DNA from 2 places in the Streptomyces sp. WG5 genome. Region 2 is predicted to be linked to the other one. Evidence: riboswitches for the same ligand, from Rfam matches in the RefSeq annotation. Region 2 holds a riboswitch; the other holds the start of a gene.
What was found. A riboswitch is a leader RNA that binds a small molecule or an ion and turns the genes downstream of it on or off. The one in region 2 is predicted to bind glycine.
Positions count from the first base shown of each region.

Region 1: it holds a riboswitch for glycine, as region 2 does, so the genes downstream of both, gcvP (aminomethyl-transferring glycine dehydrogenase) here and gcvT (glycine cleavage system aminomethyltransferase GcvT) in region 2, are expected to answer to the same signal.

Region 1 is NZ_JBNGGC010000019.1:152,139-163,252, reverse strand. It holds gene ACP4IX_RS21820 (sugar phosphate nucleotidyltransferase) at 1-416, shown strand, start outside; gene ACP4IX_RS21815 (DUF881 domain-containing protein) at 516-1,421, shown strand; gene ACP4IX_RS21810 (small basic family protein) at 1,418-1,750, shown strand; gene ACP4IX_RS21805 (DUF881 domain-containing protein) at 1,756-2,601, shown strand; gene ACP4IX_RS21800 (FHA domain-containing protein) at 2,663-3,622, shown strand; gene ACP4IX_RS21795 (MerR family transcriptional regulator) at 3,665-4,402, shown strand; gene ACP4IX_RS21790 (bifunctional nuclease family protein) at 4,487-4,960, shown strand; gene ACP4IX_RS21785 (MerR family transcriptional regulator) at 5,155-5,838, shown strand; gene ACP4IX_RS21780 (DNA polymerase IV) at 5,911-7,371, shown strand; gene ACP4IX_RS21775 (PRC-barrel domain-containing protein) at 7,588-7,965, opposite strand; glycine riboswitch at 8,103-8,198, shown strand; gene gcvP (aminomethyl-transferring glycine dehydrogenase) at 8,373-11,114, shown strand, end outside.
Region 2 is NZ_JBNGGC010000024.1:40,053-51,166, forward strand. It holds gene ACP4IX_RS24210 (L-serine ammonia-lyase) at 605-1,972, opposite strand; gene glyA (serine hydroxymethyltransferase) at 2,077-3,339, opposite strand; gene gcvH (glycine cleavage system protein GcvH) at 3,355-3,732, opposite strand; gene gcvT (glycine cleavage system aminomethyltransferase GcvT) at 3,882-5,018, opposite strand; glycine riboswitch at 5,058-5,173, opposite strand; glycine riboswitch at 5,174-5,268, opposite strand; gene ACP4IX_RS24230 (AAA family ATPase) at 5,449-6,117, shown strand; gene ACP4IX_RS24235 (enhanced serine sensitivity protein SseB) at 6,196-6,960, shown strand; gene ACP4IX_RS24240 (enhanced serine sensitivity protein SseB C-terminal domain-containing protein) at 7,149-7,946, shown strand; gene ACP4IX_RS24245 (ABC transporter permease) at 8,261-9,268, shown strand; gene ACP4IX_RS24250 (ABC transporter substrate-binding protein) at 9,339-11,114, shown strand, end outside.

The sequences.
Region 1 (11,114 bases), on a different contig from region 2:
AGGAAGGGGCGATCTTCGGCGGTGACGGCAAGGGCGGCTTCATCGTCCCGGAGTTCAGCAGTGTCTACGACGGTACGGCGGCCTTCGTGCGGCTGATCGGGCTGGTCGCGCGGACGCAGCTCACGCTGAGCCAGATCGACGCGCGGATCCCGCGGGCGCATGTCCTCAAGCGTGATCTGGCCACTCCGTGGGCGGTCAAGGGACTGGTGATGCGGCGGGTCGTCGAAGCGGCCGGAAACCGCTTCGTGGACACCACGGACGGTGTGCGCGTGGTCGAGACCGACGGGCGGTGGGTGATGGTGCTGCCCGACCCCGCCGAGGCGGTCACGCATCTGTGGGCAGAGGGCCCCGACGACGCCTCGGCGCAGGCACTGCTCGACGAGTGGTCCGCGGTGGTGGACAGCGCGGGCCGGTAGGTCACACCGCACGCGTGCGTGCCGGACAGGTGTCCCCCCAGGGGGCCTGTCCGGCACGCCGGTGGGGCCGTTCGGAGGTAGTGGCCGAGGCGTGCGACGATGTGCGGCATGCCGCAGCAACCCCCCGTTCGGAGCACATTCACGCGGCCCGCGCGCCCGGACGCGTCCATGTCCTTGCTCACCAACGTCATGGACCACAGCCTCGACGACGGATACGCCGAGGCCGCCGCGCGGAAGAGGACCGAGGGCGCGGGCGGCATGCCCAAGACCCTCCGGGCCAAGCTCGGACTGGCCGCCGGCCTGGTGCTCGCCGCGCTGGTGGTGACGGTCGGCGCGGCCCAGGCGCGCGTCGCGGCCCCCGCCGTCGCCAAGGAACGCGAAGAGCTCATCGACCGCATCGAGGGGGAGACCTCCGCCGCCGACAAGCTCGAGGAGAGCGTCGACGAGTTGCGGGCGGACGTGAGCGCGCGACAGCGCGAGGCGCTCGAGAAGAACGGCGACCGTGGCCGGTCCGACCTGATGGGCGTCCTGTCGGGCGCGGTCGCGGTACACGGCCCGGGTGTGAAACTCGTGGTGGACGACGCCAAGGACGCGAGCGCGGGCGGTGACGGGCAGCCGCGCGGCACCTCCGGGTTCTCCGACACGGGCCGGGTGCGTGACCGGGACATGCAGCGCGTCGTCAACGGGCTGTGGGAGTCGGGCGCCGAGGCGGTCTCCATCAACGGACAGCGCCTGACAGCACTCTCGGCGATCAGAGCCGCCGGTGACGCGATACTGGTCGACAACAGGCCGCTGGTGCCGCCGTACACGGTGCTCGCGGTCGGGGACGGCGAGCGGCTCAGTACCCGCTTCCAGGACAGTGCCGACGGGCTGTACCTGCATGCCCTGCAGGAGAACTACGGCATCCGGACGGCCGTCTCCGCGGTGGACGACCTCAAGCTGCCGGCCGCAACAAGTGTGATCGTACGTACAGCACAGCCGATAACCGAGAAGGGCACATCGTGATCGCCGTACTGGGCCTCGTCGTGGGAGTCGTGGCCGGCCTCTTGGTCCGGCCCGAGGTGCCGGCGGCCGTCGAGCCTTACCTGCCGATCGCCGTCGTGGCGGCGCTCGACGCCGTGTTCGGCGGCCTGCGGGCCATGCTCGACGGCATCTTCGACGACAAGGTCTTCGTGGTGTCGTTCCTGTCGAACGTGGTCGTGGCCGCACTGATCGTGTTCCTGGGCGACAAGTTGGGTGTCGGGGCCCAGCTGTCCACCGGTGTGGTGGTCGTCCTCGGCATCCGCATCTTCTCCAACGCCGCGGCGATCCGACGCCACGTCTTCCGGGCGTGAGGCCGATGAGCGACCACGACGAGCAGACCGCGAACAGGCTGCGCAAGGAGCTGCCCGACGAGGTGCCGCCGTCGGCGGACCCCCCGTCCGGGAAGCCGCCGGAGCGGGAGGCCGGGCCGCAGCCCGGGCTGACCGGTAGGCAGCGGCTCGTCAAGGGACTGTGGCCGCCGCGCCTCACCCGGGCCCAACTCATCGTCGCCCTGCTCCTGTTCGGCCTCGGTTTCGGCCTGGCTGTCCAGGTGGCGTCGAACAGCGAGGGCGACAGCGCGCTGCGTGGCGCCCGGCAGGAAGATCTGGTCCGCATCCTCGATGAACTGGACGACCGGACTCAGCGTCTTGAAGACGAGAAGCAGGGCCTCGAGAAGCAGCGCGACGAGCTGGAGAACAGCTCCGACCAGGCAGAGGAGGCCCGGAGGCAGACGCTCGAGAAGGAGCGGCAACTGGGCATCCTCGCGGGCACCGTGGCCGCGCAGGGGCCCGGCATCACCGTGACGATCGAGGACACGAAGGGAGCGGTCGAAGCGGACATGCTGCTCGACGCGATCCAGGAGCTGCGCGCGGCGGGCGCGGAGGCGATCCAGGTGAACGGTGTGCGGGTCGTCGCCGGCACGTACCTCACGGATTCCGACAAGTCCGTGAGCGTCGACGGGAACAAGATCAACGCGCCCTATCGTTTTCAGGTCATCGGCAAGCCGCAGGACCTCGAACCGGCTCTCAACATTCCTGGAGGCGTGGTGCAGACTCTGGAGAAGGAACAGGCCACCGTTACTGTTGAGCGGTCCGGCAAGATCGTCGTGGACGCCTTGCGAGTGGCGAAGCGGCCTGACTACGCTCGGTCGTCCTCCGAGTGAACCGGCGGTGCATGGGCGGCGTCCGGCGAGGGCATGAGGTTGCGGGGGGTCGGCGCACCGATTGGGTGGTGCGTGGTGGAAACTGTCTGGTGGAGACGGACGTTGTGAAGGTGTCCGGGTCGGCCAGTACGTTCAGTCAGGGTTCGTCCTGCCCCACGGGCGGGTCTGTTTCGGTCAAGGGGAATCGCCCGTGAAGTTGTTTGCGAAGTTGTTCGGCAAGAGCGCGCGAGAGGGCAGCGACAACGCGACCGCCCGCCATCGCGCACAGCCTGACGCAGAGGGTCGGCGTCCGATGTACCGGGACCAGGTGGCTGGTCCGGGCGGTGACACGCCGGGTGGTTACGGCGCGCCGTCTGTTGACCCTGCACAGTCCAGCGGCATAGGTTTCGGGCAACCGTCGACCTCAGGTACGGGTGGAGGGTTCGGCCCCGGTCCGTACGGGGCGAACGTTCCGGCGGGCCAGCCGCGGCAGGAGGATCCGTCCATGTCGGCCCTGGTGTGTACGAGGTGCGGCAACCGCAACGCGGAGAACAGCCGCTTCTGCTCCAACTGCGGGGCACCGCTGCGGGCCGGGGCGGTTCCGGAGCGTGCGTCCGAGACGACCTCCACGATCTCCATCTCCGGCCTGGAAGCGTACGACGCGGAGGTCACCGGCCAGACGGCGATGCCGGCGCTCTCTCCCGAGGCGCAGGCGGCCGTCGACGCCCTGCCGCTCGGGTCGGCGCTCCTCGTCGTGCGCCGTGGTCCGAACTCCGGCAGCCGCTTCCTGCTCGATGGCGAGCTGACCACCGCCGGACGTCATCCGCAGAGCGACATCTTCCTGGACGACGTGACGGTCTCGCGCCGCCACGTGGAGTTCCGCCGCAGTCCGGACGGCTCGTTCACGGTGGCCGACGTCGGCAGCCTGAACGGCACGTACGTCAACCGCGAGCGAATCGACCAGGTCGCCCTGTCGAACGGTGACGAGGTGCAGATCGGCAAGTACCGGCTGGTCTTCTACGCGAGCCAGCGGGGCTACTGACCGCCCCCGGGCATCCGCCCGGGGAACCTCCAGGGAAGGTCCATGCTTCGAACACCGAGCGGCGGTGCCGGGAACGGCGCCGCCGCCACGGACAGTGGGCTGATGAGCATCGGCACGGTGCTGAACGCACTGCGTGACGAGTTCCCCGACGTCACCATCTCCAAGATCCGTTTCCTGGAGTCGGAGGGCCTCGTGGAGCCGCGGCGGACCCCTGCCGGGTACCGCAAGTTCAGCGCCCACGACGTCGAGCGCCTCGGCCAGGTGCTGCGCATGCAGCGGGACCACTACCTGCCGCTGAAGGTGATCCGCGAGCACCTGGACGCCATGGAACGCGGTGAGGCCGTGCCGCTGCCGACGCTGACCCGACAGCGGGACGGGGAGTCCGTGCCGGAGATCGCCGAGGGACCCGTGGCGGCCCGGATCGGGCGGGAGGAGCTGCTCGCCGCGGCCGGAATCGGCGAGCAGGAGCTGCAGGAGTGGGAGTCGTACGGGCTTCTCGCCCCGCTGCCCGACGGGGGGTACGACGCCGAGGTGGTCACCGTGGCGTCGCTGGTGGTCCAGCTGGGGAAGTTCGGGATCGAGCCGCGGCACCTGCGGGTGATGAAGGCCGCCGCGGACCGGGAGGCCGGGCTCGTGGACCAGGTGGTGGCGCCGCTGAAGCGCCACCGCAACCCCCAGACCAGAGCACACGCGGAAGCCCGCACCAAGGAGCTGGCGGGGCTTGCGGTGAAGCTGCACGCGGCACTGGTGCAGTCCGCCCTCGGCGTGCGGCTGCCCTGAAGCCGGCCTGCTCGGGAACCCGTAACGCGCACCCGATCCCGGCCCGACTACCCAAATGTCCCGGGCACGGCCTAGGGTTGCTGTGTGAACGAGCTCGATGTCGTAGGTGTCCGGGTCGAGATGCCCTCCAACCAGCCGATCGTGCTGCTGCGCGAGGTGGGAGGCGACCGCTACCTCCCCATCTGGATCGGGCCGGGGGAGGCGACGGCGATCGCCTTCGCCCAGCAGGGCATGGCCCCCGCACGCCCGCTGACCCACGACCTGTTCAAGGACGTGCTGGAAGCCGTCGGCCAGGAGCTCACCGAAGTGCGCATCACCGACCTGCGGGACGGGGTCTTCTACGCCGAGCTGGTCTTCGCGAGCGGGGTCGAGGTGAGTGCCAGGCCGTCCGACGCCATAGCGCTGGCCCTGCGCACCGGAACACCGATCTTCGGCAGCGACACGGTGCTCGACGACGCCGGTATCGCCATCCCGGACGAGCAGGAGGACGAGGTCGAGAAGTTCCGCGAGTTCCTCGACCAGATCTCGCCCGAGGACTTCGGGACCAGCAACCAGTGAGGCGCGAGGGCCGAGGCGTTCCAGGGCGCCCGTAAGGCCCTCCTCCGGGCACATTCGGCTAGCCTTTCCCCGCGGTGGGGCACGCGAAACCACTCGTAGGGTGATTATCACTCGGCGTGCCGAGTGTGGCGATCGTTGACGCACCCGTGGTGACTGCCTACCGTCGAGGAGGCAGGTCAAGGACGGAGGTCGGCGTGAGAATCAGCGGCGACGGTACGGCTGGGGGTGGCCCCGGGCACAGCCTTGGGGCAAGCGGTCCGTACCCTCCCCCGAAATCTCGGCTCCGCGCGGGCGGGGGGTATCCCCACCACGGTGGCGCGGCCGAGGGCGTTCCGCAGCGACCGGCTGCCGTGCCGAGCAGCGGAGGGGCGACGTCCATGGCGTCCGAGCAGATCGGCTATCGCGGCCCGACGGCCTGCGCGGCCGCCGGTATCACCTACCGGCAGCTCGACTACTGGGCTCGCACGGGCCTCGTCGAGCCCTCCGTGCGGCCCGCACACGGGTCCGGGACGCAGCGTCTGTACAGCTTCCGCGACGTGGTCGTGCTGAAGATCGTCAAGCGCTTCCTCGACACCGGGGTGTCACTGCAGAACATCCGCACCGCCGTCCAGCATCTCAGGGAACGCGGCTTTCGTGACCTGGAGCGGATGACGCTGATGAGCGACGGCGCCACGGTCTACGAGTGCACCTCGCCCGACGAGGTGCACGCCCTGCTCCAGGGCGGGCAGGGCATCTTCGGCATCGCCGTCGGCGTGGTGTGGCGGGACGTCGAGAGCGCGCTGTCCCAGCTGCACGGGGAGCGGATCGACACGGGGGAGACCCTGGTCGGGCACAATCCGGCGGACGAGCTGGCGCGGCGGCGCAACCGGGCGGTCTGACACCGCCCCACGCGGGCGGGGTACGGGCAGCCGGGCGGGGCGTTGTCAGTGGCGTAGGGCAGCATCGGAGATGTGAGAACCGCGCCCACGATCCTGCATCTCGACATGGATGCCTTCTTCGCCTCGGTGGAGCAGGCGTCCAAGCCGAGTCTGCGCGGGAAGGCCGTGGTCGTGGGCGGCCTCGGCCCACGAGGTGTGGTCGCCACCTGCTCGTACGAGGCGAGGGTCTTCGGCGTGCACTCGGCGATGCCCATGGGCCAGGCCCGGCGGCTGGCACCCAACGCCGCGTACCTCGTCCCGCGCTTCGAGCTCTACCGGTCGATCAGCGAGCAGGTGATGCGGCTGCTGCGTGCGCTGTCGCCACTGGTCGAGCCGCTGAGCCTGGACGAGGCCTTCGTGGACCTGGAGGCCGGCGGGACGGCCTGGGACGCGGAGTCGGCCCGGCTGGCCGGCGCGAAGCTGCGCACGGACATCCGCACCGTCACCGGCCTCACCGGATCCGTGGGGCTCGCCGCCTCCAAGATGCTCGCCAAGATCGCCTCGGAGGAAGCCAAACCCGACGGGTTGGTACTGATCCCGCCGGGGACCGAGCGGGCGATGCTGGAGCCGATGACGGTGCGGACGCTGCCCGGTGTGGGACCGGCCACGGGAGACCACCTGCGGCGGGCCGGGATCACCACGGTCGGTGAGATCGCCGAGGCGGGGGAGGACGAGCTCGTGCGCCTGCTGGGGAAGGCGCACGGGCATGCCCTGTACGCCATGGCCCTGGCCCGTGACGAGCGGCCCGTGGTGGCCGAGCGGGAGACGAAGTCGGTGTCCGTCGAGGACACCTACGACGTGGACATCCACGACCGGTTGCGGGTCGGTGTGGAAGTCGGGCGGCTGGCCGACCGGTGCGTACGGCGGCTGCGCGCTTCCGGGCTGTCCGGGCGGACCGTCGTGCTCAAGGTGCGCAGGTACGACTTCTCCACGCTGACGCGCTCCGAGACCTTCCGGGGGCCCACGGACGATCCGGGAGTGGTGCGGGAGGCCGCGGCCCGGCTGCTGGACTCGGTGGACACCACGGGCGGCGTGCGGCTGCTCGGGGTCGGCGTCAGCGGGCTCGCCGACTACACGCAGGAGGACCTCTTCGCGCAGGCGGCGGGGGACCGGGCCGACGAGCCCGCCGAGGAACCCGATCCGGAGCCCGCCGCGGAGCACCGGCCGGCCCCCGCCGAGCGCCGGTGGCCGGCGGGGCACGACGTGCGGCACACGGAGTACGGGCACGGGTGGGTGCAGGGCAGCGGACTGGGGAGGGTCACCGTGCGGTTCGAGACGCCCTACTCGGGGACCGGCCGGGTACGGACCTTCCCGGTGGACGACCCGGACCTGACACCGGCGGATCCGCTGCCGCTGGTCGCGCCCGTGCCGCGAAGACCCGGGGCGTCAGGGCCGGCGGGCGCGGAGGACGGCCCGGACCTCGCTGCGGGCACCGACGCGCAGACCGGCCCGACGGGGTCCGCGCATCCTGCCGCCGGCCAGGGCCTGACGTGACGTGACGGCGTCTGAGCGGCACCGGCGAGGGGAGCCCGGGGGACCCGGCCGGAAGAGGGAAGGGAAGACGGAGGAGGGCGTCGGCGAGCGACGTCCGGGCCGGTGCGATGCTCCTGATGTCCTGCGGGCTGCGGACAAGGCGGTCGGAGCCCGTGTCTGCGCCATGGTCCTGCGGACCGGCCCGGGCGGGCGGCAGACCGCGGTGGGGCCGGGCCGTCAGCTCTCCTCCTTGCCTTGGCCCGCCAGCCTTCCGAAGTCGTGGTCGGGGAGCGGGGGAGGAGCGGCGACGTCGAGACCGTAGTGGTGGTAGAGCTGGAGTTCCTGTTCCGGCGAGAGATGGCGGCCGACGCCGAAGTCGGGAGCCTCCTTGATCAGAGCCCGGTCGAAGGGCACGCGCAGGGTGCCCTCGACCAGCTCGCTCGGCTCCAGGGGCACGAAGGCGTCCCTGCTGAACAGGCCGGTGCGTATGGCGGCCCACTCGGGGACCCCGGTGGCGTCGTCGAGATAGACCTCGTCGACAGTGCCGATCCGGGTGCCGTTGCAGTCGAACGCCTTGCGGCCGATCAGATTGCGCGGGTCGATGTCGGTACGCACGGGGCCCTCCATTGGGTCGCACTGGGCTCGTACACCAGCCGCCGAATCATCCGTAAGTACTACAAAAGAGCACATGTGGCCGGTCGGCCACTCGAAGTCCGTGCGGTGACCTCGCTGGTACGCTGGCAAACGGCTGCTGACCCCGTGCGGGAGAGTCCTCCGGTCCCCACCGGAGGCGCCGAAGGAGCAAATCCTCCCCGGAATCTCTCAGGCTCACGTACCGCACGGACGAGGTCACTCTGGAAAGCAGGGCGGAGTCAACGGCTTCCGCCCTCACCGACGGTGAAAGCCGGGAGAGCCCTCGGGCCCCCGGTGAAGCTCTCAGGTCGAGATGACAGAGGGGGAGGCCGTCCGGGTACCCGCGCCGTGGTGCCCCTCGAAGGTCGTCAGACCAGGAGGCCTCCGCAATGACCGCCCCTCGCACTCCGCTCTCCGAGCTCGAACAGGCAGCGCCGTTCGAGCAGCGCCACATCGGCCCCGACCATGAGGCCCGGGCCAAGATGCTCGCGCAGGTCGGCTACGGTTCGCTCGACGAGCTGACGGCCGCAGCAGTGCCGGATGTGATCAAGAACGCCGACGCGCTGGACCTGCCCGGAGCGCGCTCCGAGGCCGAGGTGCTGGCCGAGCTGCGCTCCCTGGCCGACCGCAACCAGGTCCTCGACTCCATGATCGGCCTCGGTTACCACGGCACCTTCACCCCGCCGGTCATCCTGCGCAACGTCATGGAGAACCCGGCCTGGTACACCGCGTACACGCCTTACCAGCCGGAGATCTCCCAGGGACGGCTCGAGGCCCTGCTGAACTTCCAGACCATGGTGGCCGAGCTCACCGGCCTGCCGACCTCCGGTGCCTCGCTGCTCGACGAGGGCACCGCCGCCGCCGAGGCCATGGCGCTCTCCCGGCGCATGGGCAAGAACAAGAAGGGCCTCTTCCTGGTCGACGCGGACGCCCTTCCGCAGACCATCGCCGTGATACGGACCCGCGCCGAGCCGACCGGCGTCGAGGTCGTCGTCGCCGACCTCGGCGAGGGCATCCCGGCCGAGGTCGCGGAGCGGGAGATCAACGGCGTCCTGATCCAGTACCCGGGTGCCTCCGGTGCCGTGCGCGACATCAAGCCGGTGATCGACCGGGCGCACGAGCTCGGCGCGCTCGTCACCGTCGCCGCCGACCTGCTCGCCCTCACCCTGCTCACCTCGCCCGGCGAGCTGGGTGCGGACATCGCCATCGGCACGACGCAGCGCTTCGGCGTGCCGATGGGCTTCGGCGGACCGCACGCCGGCTACATGGCCGTGCACGAGAAGTTCGCGCGCAGCCTGCCCGGCCGTCTCGTCGGCGTCTCCGTGGACGCCGACGGCAACAAGGCGTACCGCCTCGCCCTGCAGACCCGCGAGCAGCACATCCGCCGTGAGAAGGCCACCAGCAACATCTGCACCGCGCAGGTGCTGCTCGCCGTCATGGCCGGCATGTACGCCGTGTACCACGGGCCGGAGGGGCTGCGGGCCATCGCGCGCCGCACCCACCGGTACGCCACGGTCATCGCCGCCGGGCTCGCGGCCGGCGGCGTCGAGATCGTGCACGGCGCCTACTTCGACACGGTCACCACGCGGGTGCCCGGCCGGGCCGCCGAGGTCGTCCACGCCGCCCGCGAGAACGGCATCAACCTGCGCCTCGTCGACGCCGACCACGTGTCGTTCGCCTGCGACGAGACCACCACGCGCGCCCAGGCCGGCGGCGTGTGGAACGCCTTCGGCGTCGATGGCGACATCGAGGCGCTGGACGCGGCGGCCGAGGAGACGCTGCCCGAGGCCCGGCTGCGCACCGACGACTTCCTGTCCCACCCCGTCTTCCACCAGTACCGCTCCGAGACGGCCATGCTGCGCTACCTGCGCCGCCTCGCCGACCGTGACTACGCGCTGGACCGCGGCATGATCCCGCTGGGCTCCTGCACCATGAAGCTCAACGCGACCACCGAGATGGAGCCGGTGACGTGGCCGGAGTTCGGTGCCCTGCACCCCTTCGCGCCGGCCGAGCAGGCGCAGGGCTACCTCACGCTCATCCGTGAGCTGGAGGAGCGGCTCGCCGAGGTCACCGGGTACGACAAGGTCTCGCTCCAGCCGAACGCCGGGTCGCAGGGCGAGTTCGCCGGCCTGCTCGCCGTACGCGCCTACCACCGCGCCAACGGCGACGAGCAGCGCACCGTCTGCCTCATCCCGTCCTCCGCGCACGGCACCAACGCCGCCAGCGCGGTCATGGCCGGCATGAAGGTCGTCGTCGTCAAGACCGCCGAGGACGGCGAGATCGACGTCGAGGACCTGCGCGCCAAGATCGAGAAGCACCGCGACGAGCTGTCCGTGCTGATGATCACGTACCCCTCCACACACGGCGTCTTCGAGGAGCACGTCGCCGACATCTGCGCCCAGGTCCACGACGCCGGCGGCCAGGTCTACGTGGACGGCGCCAACCTCAACGCCCTGGTCGGCCTCGCCAAGCCCGGCCACTTCGGCGGTGACGTCTCGCACCTGAACCTGCACAAGACGTTCTGCATCCCGCACGGCGGCGGCGGTCCCGGCGTCGGCCCCGTGGCCGTACGGTCGCACCTGGCGCCGTACCTGCCCAACCACCCGCTGCAGCCCGCGGCCGGTCCGCAGACGGGCGTCGGTCCGATCTCGGCGGCGCCGTGGGGCTCGGCCGGCATCCTGCCGATCTCGTGGTCGTACGTCCGGCTGATGGGCGGCGAGGGGCTCAAGCGGGCCACGCAGGTGGCCGTGCTGTCCGCCAACTACATCGCCAAGCGCCTGGAGCCGCACTTCCCGGTGCTGTACACCGGCCCGGACGGGCTGGTCGCGCACGAGTGCATCATCGACCTGCGCCCGCTGACCAAGGCGACCGGCGTGAGCGTCGACGACGTCGCCAAGCGGCTGATCGACTACGGCTTCCACGCGCCGACGATGTCGTTCCCGGTGGCCGGCACGCTGATGATCGAGCCGACCGAGTCCGAGGACCTCGCCGAGCTGGACCGGTTCTGCGAGGCGATGATCGCCATCCGCGCGGAGATCGAGAAGGTCGGCTCCGGCGCCTGGTCCGCGGAGGACAACCCGCTGCGGGGCGCCCCGCACACCGCCGGTGCGCTGGGCGGAGACTGGGACCAC
Region 2 (11,114 bases):
CGGTCCGCACGAGCGGCGGGTAGGAAATCGTCGGGCGGCGTGTACCGCGCGGCACGGCGATGTGTACTGCTGCGGGGATGTCGTCGATCAGCTCATGCCGGGCCAGGGAGGATTCACCGCACAAGACGGCGCGAGGGGCCCGTGCGCACGCGGCCAGCAGATCAGCGTGCGCCGTTTCCGGGGCGTCTGCCCGCCGGTACACCCCACGGGACAGTTCGTCTGTCTCCCCTCCGTGACCAAGTGCGCCGGATAGGGAGGGGAGAGCAGGGCCTGTCGCGCCTGCGCCGTCGTGAATGTGGGGGAGAGGCCGGCCAGCCGCTGCTTCAAGCGCGGGTTTTCCGCAGAGTTCGTATATCGAATGGCACCCCTTGAGCGGGGGTAAGGGATCGATTCGATACATCAGCTGGTGGGTGATCGGCACATCCGGCGTTGATCACGTGCCGCGAACCTGCAGGTCAAAAGCCCCTTCCAGGGGGGATGTCCCAGGGACTTCTCAGGACTTTCACGCCTGTCACATGGACTTCCCAGGGACTTTCCGCCGCGTGAACAGGGAAGGCCCTGACAGCGCTGAAAGATGCGAACGCGCTGGTCAGAGCCCATCTGGCTAGCACTCGATGATGTTCACCGCCAGCCCGCCCCGCGCCGTCTCCTTGTACTTCACCGACATGTCCGCGCCGGTCTCCTTCATGGTCTTGATGACCTTGTCGAGGGACACCTTGTGCGAGCCGTCACCGCGCATCGCCATCCGCGCCGCCGTGACCGCCTTGACCGCGGCCATGCCGTTGCGCTCGATGCACGGGATCTGGACGAGGCCGCCGACCGGGTCGCAGGTCAGGCCGAGGTTGTGCTCCATGCCGATCTCGGCGGCGTTCTCCACCTGCTCCGGCGTGCCGCCCAGCACCTCGGCGAGCGCGCCGGCCGCCATGGAGCAGGCGGAGCCGACCTCGCCCTGGCAGCCGACCTCGGCGCCGGAGATGGAGGCGTTCTCCTTGAAGAGCATGCCGATGGCGCCCGCGGCCAGGAGGAAGCGGACCACGCCGTCCTCGTCGGCGCCCGGGACGAAGTTCATGTAGTAGTGCAGGACCGCCGGGATGATGCCCGCCGCGCCGTTCGTCGGGGCGGTGACGACCCGGCCGCCGGCCGCGTTCTCCTCGTTCACGGCCATGGCGTAGAGGGTGATCCACTCCATCGCCAGGGCCAGCGGGTCGCCCTCGGAGCGCAGCTTGCGCGCGGTGTTGGCGGCGCGGCGGCGGACCTTGAGGCCGCCCGGCAGGATGCCCTCGCGGGACATGCCGCGGTCGACGCACGCCCGCATGACGCGCCAGATCTCCAGCAGGCCCTCGCGGATCTCGTCCTCGTCGCGCCAGGCCCGCTCGTTCTCCAGCATCAGGGCGGAGATGGACAGGCCCGTCTCCCGGGCCAGCCGCAGCAGCTCGTCGCCGGTGCGGAAGGGGTACTTCAGCACCGTGTCGTCGAGCACGATGCGGTCCGCGCCCACCGCCTCCTCGTCGACGACGAAGCCGCCGCCGACCGAGTAGTACGTCTTCGAGAGCACTTCCGCGCCGGCCGCGTCGTACGCCCACAGCGTCATGCCGTTGGCGTGGTACGGGAGGGCCTTGCGGCGGTGCAGCACCATGTCGTCGTCGTAGGCGAAGGCGATCCCGCGCTCGCCGAGGAGGCGGAGGCGGCCCGAGGCTTTGATCGTCTCGACGCGTTCGTCCGCCGTCTCCACGTCCACCGTGCGCGGCGAGTCGCCCTCCAGGCCGAGCAGCACCGCCTTGGGCGTGCCGTGGCCGTGGCCGGTGGCGCCGAGCGAGCCGTACAGCTCGGCGCGGACCGAGGCGACGGAGCCGAGCAGCTCCTCGTTGCGCAGGCGGCGGGCGAACATACGGGCCGCGCGCATCGGGCCGACCGTGTGGGAGCTCGACGGGCCGATGCCGATCGAGAACAGGTCGAAGACCGAGATGGCCACGGGGACTCCTCAGAACGGGGGTGGTGCAGAGGGTGGTGCTTGGTCGGGGTGGGACGCGCCGCGCCCGCTTGTGGCGGGCACGGCGCACCTGAACACGCGGGGTGCTACGCGTTCAGACCCGGGTACAGCGGGTGCTTGTCGGCCAGGGCCTTCACCCGGGCCTTGAGGGCCTCGGCGTCGTAGGACGGCTTCAGCGCCTCGGCGATCACGTCCGCGACCTCGGCGAAGTCCTCGGCCGTGAAGCCTCGGGTCGCCAGGGCCGGCGTACCGATGCGCAGACCGGAGGTCACCATCGGCGGACGCGGGTCGTTCGGGACGGCGTTGCGGTTGACCGTGATGCCGACCTCGTGGAGGCGGTCCTCGGCCTGCTGCCCGTCCAGCTCGGAGTCGCGCAGGTCGACCAGGACCAGGTGGACGTCCGTGCCGCCGGTCAGGACGGAGACGCCCGCCGCCTTCGCGTCGTCCTTCACCAGGCGCTCGGCGAGGATGCGGGCGCCCTCCAGCGTACGACGCTGGCGCTCCTTGAAGTCCTCGCTCGCGGCGACCTTGAAGGCGACGGCCTTGGCGGCCACCACGTGCTCCAGCGGGCCACCCTGCTGACCGGGGAAGACGGCGGAGTTGATCTTCTTGGCCAGCTCGGCCGTGGAGAGGATCACACCGCCGCGCGGTCCGCCCAGCGTCTTGTGGGTGGTCGTGGTGACGACGTGGGCGTGCGGCACCGGGTTCGGGTGCAGGCCCGCCGCGACCAGACCGGCGAAGTGCGCCATGTCGACCATCAGGTACGCGCCGACCTCGTCGGCGACCTTGCGGAACGCGGCGAAGTCCAGCTGACGGGGATAGGCCGACCAGCCGGCCACGATCAGCTTCGGCTTGGTCTCCTTGGCGAGGCGCTCCACCTCGGCCATGTCGACCTGGCCGTCGTCGCCGACGTGGTACGGGACGACGTCGTAGAGCTTGCCGGAGAAGTTGATCTTCATGCCGTGGGTCAGGTGCCCGCCGTGGGCGAGGTTCAGACCCATGATCGTGTCGCCGGGCTTGAGCAGCGCGAACATCGCCGCCGCGTTGGCCTGGGCGCCCGAGTGCGGCTGCACGTTGGCGTGCTCGGCGCCGAAGAGCGCCTTGACCCGGTCGATGGCGATCTGCTCGACCACGTCGACGTGCTCGCAGCCGCCGTAGTAGCGGCGGCCGGGGTAGCCCTCGGCGTACTTGTTGGTGAGGACCGAGCCCTGGGCCTCCATGACCGCGACCGGCGCGAAGTTCTCGGAGGCGATCATCTCGAGGGTGGACTGCTGGCGGTCCAGCTCGGCGTCGACGGCGGCGGCGACGTCGGGGTCGAGCTCGTGCAGGGGGGTGTTCAGAAGCGACATGCGGTCCGTGACTCCTCAGCCGGCGGTGAAGGCGGTGTACTCGTCGGCGGAGAGCAGGTCGGCCGGCTCGTCCGTGATCCGCACCTTGAACAGCCAGCCGCCCTCGAAGGGCGCGCTGTTCACCAGCGACGGGTCGTTGACGACGTCCTCGTTGACCTCGGTGACCTCACCGGACACGGGGGAGTACAGGTCGGAGACCGACTTGGTGGACTCCAGTTCGCCGCAGGTCTCGCCCGCGGTCACCGAGTCGCCGACCTCGGGGAGCTGGACGAAGACGACGTCACCGAGCGCGTTGGCCGCGTGCTCCGTGATGCCGACCGTCGAGGCGCCGTCCTCGGCGTCCGACAGCCACTCGTGCTCCTTGCTGTAACGCAGCTGCTGGGGGTTGCTCATGGCCTGAATTCTCCTGTACGCGGGGGAGTGCTGGTGACGGGGGGCTGCTGGTGAGGGGGCTGCTGAAACCGCTGGTGAGCAGCGAGGACACGCTCGGGGCGACGAGGACACGCGCGGGGCGACGAGGACGCCGCCGTCCGCCCGGGTGTCTACTTCTGCCGCTTGTAGAACGGCAGCGCGACGACCTCGTACGGCTCGTGGCTGCCCCGGATGTCCACGCCCACACCCGCGGTGCCGGGTGCCGCGTGCGCGGGGTCGACGTACGCCATGGCGATCGGCTTGCCCAGCGTCGGGGACGGCGCCCCGGAGGTGACCTCGCCGACGACCTCGCCGCCGCCGGCGACGACCTGGTACCCGGCGCGCGGCACCCGGCGGCCCTCGGCGACCAGGCCGACCAGGACGCGGGGCGGGTTCTGCTCGGCCCGGGAGGCGGCCTCGGTCAGCGCGGCGCGCCCCACGAAGTCGCCCTCCTTCTCGAACTTCACCACCCGGCCGAGCCCGGCGTCGAAGGGCGTCAGCGCGGTCGACAGCTCGTGCCCGTACAGCGGCATGCCCGCCTCCAGGCGGAGCGTGTCCCGGCAGGACAGTCCGCACGGGACCAGCCCGGCGCCCTCGCCCGCCCGGGTCAGCGCCTGCCACAGCCCGACGGCGTGCTCCGGCTTCACGAACAGCTCGAAGCCGTCCTCGCCGGTGTAGCCGGTGCGCGCGATGAGCGCCGGGACGCCGGCCACGGTGCCGGGAAGACCGGCGTAGTACTTCAGGCCGTCCAGGTCGGCGTCGGTCAGCGAGGCGAGGATCGCCGGGGACTCGGGGCCCTGCACGGCGAGCAGCGCGTAGGCGTCGCGGTCGTCGCGCACCTCGGCGTCGAAGCCGGCCGAGCGCTCGGTCAGCGCGTCCAGCACCACCTGGGCGTTGGAGGCGTTGGCGACCACCATGTAGTGAGAAGGAGCGGCCTCGGTCTCGCCCAGCCGGTAGACGATCAGGTCGTCCAGGATGCCGCCGTCCTCGCGGCAGATCATGGTGTAGCGGGCGCGGCCCGGCTTCACGCTGCCGATGTTGCCGACCAGCGCGAAGTCCAGCAGATCGGCGGCCTGGGGGCCGGTGACCGTGATCTCGCCCATGTGGGAGAGGTCGAAGAGTCCGGCCCGGGTGCGCACCGCGACGTGCTCGTCCCGCTCGGAGCCGTAGCGCAGGGGCATGTCCCAGCCGGCGAAGTCGGTCATCGTCGCGCCCAGCGCCCGATGCGTGGCATCGAGCGCGGTACGGCGGAGTTCGGTACTGCTCATCGGTCGTTCGTCTCCCAGGACAGGACGTGGCGAGGTCGGTCCTCCCCATCTGTCATCGGAACCTGAGAGGTTCGTCACGGCCACCGGAGCGCGGTGGCCGGGACTTGCACCTTGGGTGGGGCAGCCGTCGAACGGCGCCCGCTTTTCAGATGTGCCTCGCCCGCGCGGTAACGGGGCCTGAGAGATTCAAGGGAGGGACTTGCTCCTTCGGCGCCCCGGCGACGGCCGGGGACTCTCCCGCGCGGATTCAAACGGCCGGTATGCAGTTGGCGCCGCCATCATTGCACGCCCCGCCGACCCGTGGGCAGACCGATATCTGTAACCGGCTTGTGGCAGTCAGCGCACGAAAACGCGAGACCTGCGCATTACCTTCTCTTTACACTCGACGGGGATGGGAACTCGTGAACCGCCCCAGGGGAGGACGATCACGGTGAACAGGACCACGGCGTACGCCACCACCTCCGGTCTCGCGCTGCCAGAGCAGCCCGTCGCCCCGGCACCCCAGGCGTGCGCCGAACTGCCCGCACCGGTCGTCCGCGACCTGCGGGACCGGGACGGCCACAGCCCGCACGCCCTGCTCTTCGGACCCCGGGACCTGGTGGTGATCACCGGCCTGCCCGGCAGCGGGAAGTCCACGCTGATGGAGCGCACCGTGCGCGGACTGCGCATCGACTCCCAGGACACCCGGGACCGCTGGGACCGACGCATGCCGCGCTTCGTGCCGTACGGGCTCTACCGCCCCCTCGTCCGCCTCGCCCACTACGCCGGACTGCGCAGGGCCCTGCGCTCCGGCGAGGGCGTCGTCGTGCACGACTGCGGCACCCAGGCCTGGGTGCGCGGCTGGCTGGCCCGCGAGGCCCGCCGCCGCGACGGCACGCTCCACCTGCTGCTGCTCGACGTCGAGGCCGACGAGGCCCTGGCCGGCCAGCGCGAGCGCGGCCGGGGCGTGTCGCGGTACGCGTTCCTGCGGCACCGCGCGGCCAACACCCGCCTGCTGCGCGCGGTGACCGAGGGCACCCTGCCCGCCGGCTGCACCTCGGCGGTCCTCCTGGACCGGGCGGCGGCGAACACGCTCCGCCGTATCGCCTTCACCGGGTGACGCACCGTAGGGCCGCGGGGCCGAACGGGTTAGCCTTTCCGTCACAGCAGCGGTACCAGGCAGGCGGTAGGTAGGCAGATGGACGTCCCGGCACAGGCGCACCACCCGCACGGCGGGTGGCCCGGCAACGAGCTGGAGGAGGTGCTGTCCGCCTCGCTCGGAGTGCCGGGCGCCGGCGGCCGGATCGTGGAGGTGCTCGGCCGCAGCTTCCTGTGGATACCCCTGCCGAACGGCGGCGGCCCGCACAGCGGCCCCCTCGACCTGCCCTCCCTGGAGATCGACGGCCAGGCCTACGTACCGGTCTTCAGCTCCGAGGAGCAGCTCCGCCAGGTGGCCGGCGCGCAGATGGCGTACACCGTCGCCCCCGCCGCGGAGTTCGCCCGCGGCCTCCCCCCTCAGGTCGGCATCGCCGTCAACCCGGACGGCACGGTCGGCATCCCGCTGCCGCCGCCGGCGGTGGCCGAGCTGTGCCGGGCCGGCCGCACCCCGCTGGACGGGCCCGCGTCCGGCGGCCGGGTCCGCCTCTTCGAACCGGACTGGCAGGACGACCCGGTGGACTTCCTGGCCGCCGCCTCCGCCGAGTTCACCGCGATCGGTGTCGTCCGCACCGCCCGCCGCTGCATGGCCGCCGTCGAGACCGCCGACCCCGTCATGTTCGTCGGCGTCGAACTCACCCACTGGGAGGGTGACGCCCGCGCCCTCCCCCTGGACGCCCTGGGCCGGGCCCTGACCAGGGCTCCCCTGAAGTGCCAGGTCAACCTGGTCCTCCTGGAGGCGGCCCAGGACCCGGTCTGCGACTGGATGCGGACCCATGTCCGCCCCTTCTACGACCGCGACGTGTGAGCGCCGCCGAGGAGGACGTGCGTGCGGCGCTAGCCGTACCGATGTGCGGCTCCGCCGCAGGGGTGCGACGAGCCGCAACCGAACCCGCACCCGTCGGCGGACAGCGCGCCCGAGCTCATGGCCGCCCCCTGTCCGCGGAGCCTTAAGCTGGTTCCACGACCGGGGAACTTCTCGAAGGGGCGATACGCGTGAGCGCCAGCGGCACCACGACCGGACAGGTCGAGCACATGCTGCGCCAGGTGACGCCCGGGCGCTACGACGCCTACGAGGCCCTGCTGCGCGCGCTCGCCACCCCCACATCCGGCCAGATCTGGATGCTGCTCTGGCACGGCCAGGCCGGCTCCCCCGACGCCCAGTACGGGAACATGGAGGTCGACGGCTACGGCTACGCGCCCTGCGTGACCTCCGCCCAGGAACTGTCGGCCAGCGGCTGGAACCGGTCGTACGAAGTGGTCGACGGCCTGGAAGTGGCCCGCGCCCTCTACCCGGACCACTACGGCCTGTGGCTCAACCCGCACGCCCCCGGCGGCGGTGTCGGCATCCCGTGGCTCGACCTGCGCCGCATCGCCTCCGGCCTGGACCGCCAGCCGGCGGGCCCCCTGCGCCTGTCCGAACCGGCCATCGAGGTCCCCCAGTTCTACGCCCTGCTCGCCCAGAACGCCCACCGCACCCCGGCGGTCCGCGCGCTGCGCCGCGCCTGGGTGCAGCCGGCGCTGGGCGCGCCGTACCTCGCCATCGGTCTCGACGTGTACGACACCTCCCCGCCGGCCGTCGACGCGGTGCGCGCGATGATGCAGCAGTCCGTCGGCGCGGTGCCGGACGGGCTGCCGGTGTCGACGGTGGCGATGACCGACGCCCACGATCCGGTCGCCATGTGGCTACGTGCCCACGCCCGCCCGTTCTACGACCGCGAGGCCCACGTGGCCGCCCCCGCCCAGGCGCCGGCGGGCGGGTACGGATACCCTCCGGCCGGGGGACGGTACTGACCGTCGCGGGGCCGGTTCCGCCGGTGCCGGGGGAGATCTTCGCGCGTAGACGAGGGCGTAAGGTCCCGTCTCGTCCTCGATGCCCCAACTCGTCCGCGTCCGGCCCCCGTTACCCAGTGTCCGGATAACGGAACACCTCAAACAGCATCACGGTTGCGCATCCATTCCCCTTCAAGTCTGGCTACAGATCGCCAAAGCGTTGAAGACTCCCGAAACGAGGGGTGATTGCCTGCCCCTGTGTACGACGGACTGATCACGCCGCTACAGCGGCAAGTGCGGGCCGGCTACCGCCGGTTGAGAGGGGTCCCTGCCAGATGACGGCACCATTGCACGAGCCGACCGCGGAAGCGGCCCCAAGTGCTGCCGAGGAAGCGGCGGTTGCCGGCGCCGACGCCAAGGCGGTACAGGGACGTTCCCTGGGCCGGATCGCCTGGGAGCGCCTGAAACGGGACAAGCTGGCCCTGACGGGCGGCGTCGTGGTACTCGCCCTCATCGTGATCGCGGTGCTCGCACCCCTGATCACCTCCCTCTACGGGCAGGAGCCCAACGCCTTCAACGAGGACAAGATCGACCCGCTGTTCGGCACCCCCACGGGGTCCCTGGGCGGGATCAGCGGCGAGCACTGGCTGGGCGTCGAACCGGTCAACGGCCGCGACGTCTTCGCCCGCATCGTCCACGGTGCCCGGATCTCGCTGCTCGTCGGCTTCCTGTCCGCGATGGTCGCCGTGGTCATCGGCACCGTCCTGGGTGTCCTGGCCGGCTTCTTCGGCGGCTGGGTCGACGCCCTCATCAGCCGGATCATGGACGGCCTGCTGGCCTTCCCGCAGCTGCTGTTCATCATCGCGCTGGTCTCCGTCATGCCCGACAACATGCTGGGACTGAGCGGCACGGGCGTGCGACTGCTCATGATGATCCTGGTCATCGGCTTCTTCGGCTGGCCCTACATCGGCCGTGTGGTCCGCGGCCAGACGCTCTCGATGCGTGAACGCGAGTACGTCGAGGCGGCCCGGTCCCTGGGAGCCGGACGGTTCTACATCCTGTTCAAGGAACTGCTGCCCAACCTGGTGGCGCCGATCATCGTGTACACCACGATGATGATCCCCACCAACATCCTCACCGAGGCGGCGCTCAGCTTCCTGGGCGTGGGCGTCAAGCCGCCCACCTCGTCCTGGGGGCAGATGCTCTCGAGCGCGATCGACTACTACAAGTCGGATCCCATGTACATGGTGGTTCCCGGTGTGGCGATCTTCATCACCGTTCTTGCCTTCAACCTCTTCGGCGACGGCGTGCGTGACGCGCTGGACCCGAAGGGCTCCCGCTGACCTGCCGTACCGGCAAGCGACCCGTGGCACCTGCACGGGGTCTCTCATCTAATCCGGAGGATCCGAGATCGTGACTACCCAACGCACCTCAGGGCGGCGCAAGCAGGCTTTGGCCGCTGCCGCAGTGGTCGCCGCGCTGCTGACCACGGCGGCGTGCGGCGGCGGCGGAGACGACAGCAGCGGCGGCGGCTCGAAGAACGGCGCGGCCAAGTTCGACGCGGCCAACAACAAGGTCCTTCAGGCCTCCGAGGCCAAGAAGGGCGGCACGCTGAAGTTCGCGAGCACGCAGGACGCCGACTCGTGGGACACCACGCGCGGTTACTACGGCTTCATGTGGAACTTCTCCCGCTACTACAGCCGCCAGCTCGTCACGAACAAGACGGAGCCGGGCGCCGCCGGAGCGCAGGTCACCCCCGACCTCGCCACCGGGCTCGCCAAGGTCTCGGACGACGGTAAGACCTACACGTACACCCTGCGTGAGGGCGTCACCTGGGAGGACGGCAAGCCGATCACCTCCAAGGACGTCAAGTACGGCATCGAGCGCGTCTGGGCCCAGGACGTGCTGTCCGGCGGTCCGGTCTACCTGAAGGACGTCCTGGACCCCAAGGGTGAGTACCCCGGTCCCTACAAGGACCCGTCGAAGGACAAGCTCGGTCTGAAGGCGATCGAGACCCCCGACGACAAGACCATCGTCTTCAAGCTGCCGCAGGCCAACTCGGACTTCGAGGAGATGCTGGCGCTGACCTCGGCGTCCCCGGTCCGCCAGGACAAGGACACCAAGTCCAAGTACGGCCTGCGCCCGTTCTCCTCGGGCCCGTACAAGTTCGAGTCCTACAACCCGGGCAAGGACCTCACCCTGGTCCGCAACACCGAGTGGAAGCAGGAGTCGGACCCGGTCCGCAAGGCGTACCCGGACAAGATCACGATCAAGTTCTTCTCCAACGCCAACGACCTGGACGCCCGCCTGATCGCCGGCGACTACGACCTGGACCTGGCCCAGACCGGTCTGTCCCCGCAGGGCCGCACCACCGCCCTGCAGGAGCACAAGGGCAACCTGGACAACCCGGTCTCGGGTTACATCCGGTACGCGTCCTTCCCGCAGAACGTGAAGCCGTTCGACAACGTCCACTGCCGCAAGGCCGTGCTCTACGGGGCCGACCACGTCTCGCTGCAGACCGCGCGCGGCGGCCCGGTCGCCGGTGGCGACATCGGCACCAACATGCTGCCGCCGTCCGTCCCGGGCTCCGAGGGCCAGAAGTACGACCCGTACGGCATGGCCGGTGAGAACAAGAAGGGCAACGTCGCCAAGGCCAAGGAAGAGCTGAAGGCCTGCGGCCAGCCGAACGGCTTCAAGACCACCATCGCGGTCCGCAACAACAAGCCGGTCGAGGTGGCCACCGCCGAGTCGCTCCAGGCGTCGCTGAAGAAGGTCGGCATCGACGTCGAGATCGACCAGTACGACGGTTCGCAGTACGCCAGCGTCATCGGTGCCCCCGCCAACGTCCAGAAGAAGGGCTACGGCATCATCATCATGGGCTGGGGCCCGGACTTCCCGTCCGTGCAGGGCTACGGTCTGCCGCTGTGGCACAGCGACTACATCCTCGAGAGCGCGAACAACAACTTCGCGATGATCAAGGACAAGGCCATCGACGGTCTGTTCGCGGACTACCTGACCGAGCTGGACGACGCGGGCAAGGCCAAGATCGCCACGGAGATCAACCACAAGGTGATGGAGGGCGCGTACTACCTGCCCTTCGTCTTCGAGAAGTTCATCAACTGGCGCTCCAACCGACTGGCGAACGTGTACACGACCGACGGCTACAGCGGTATGTACGACTTCGTCAAC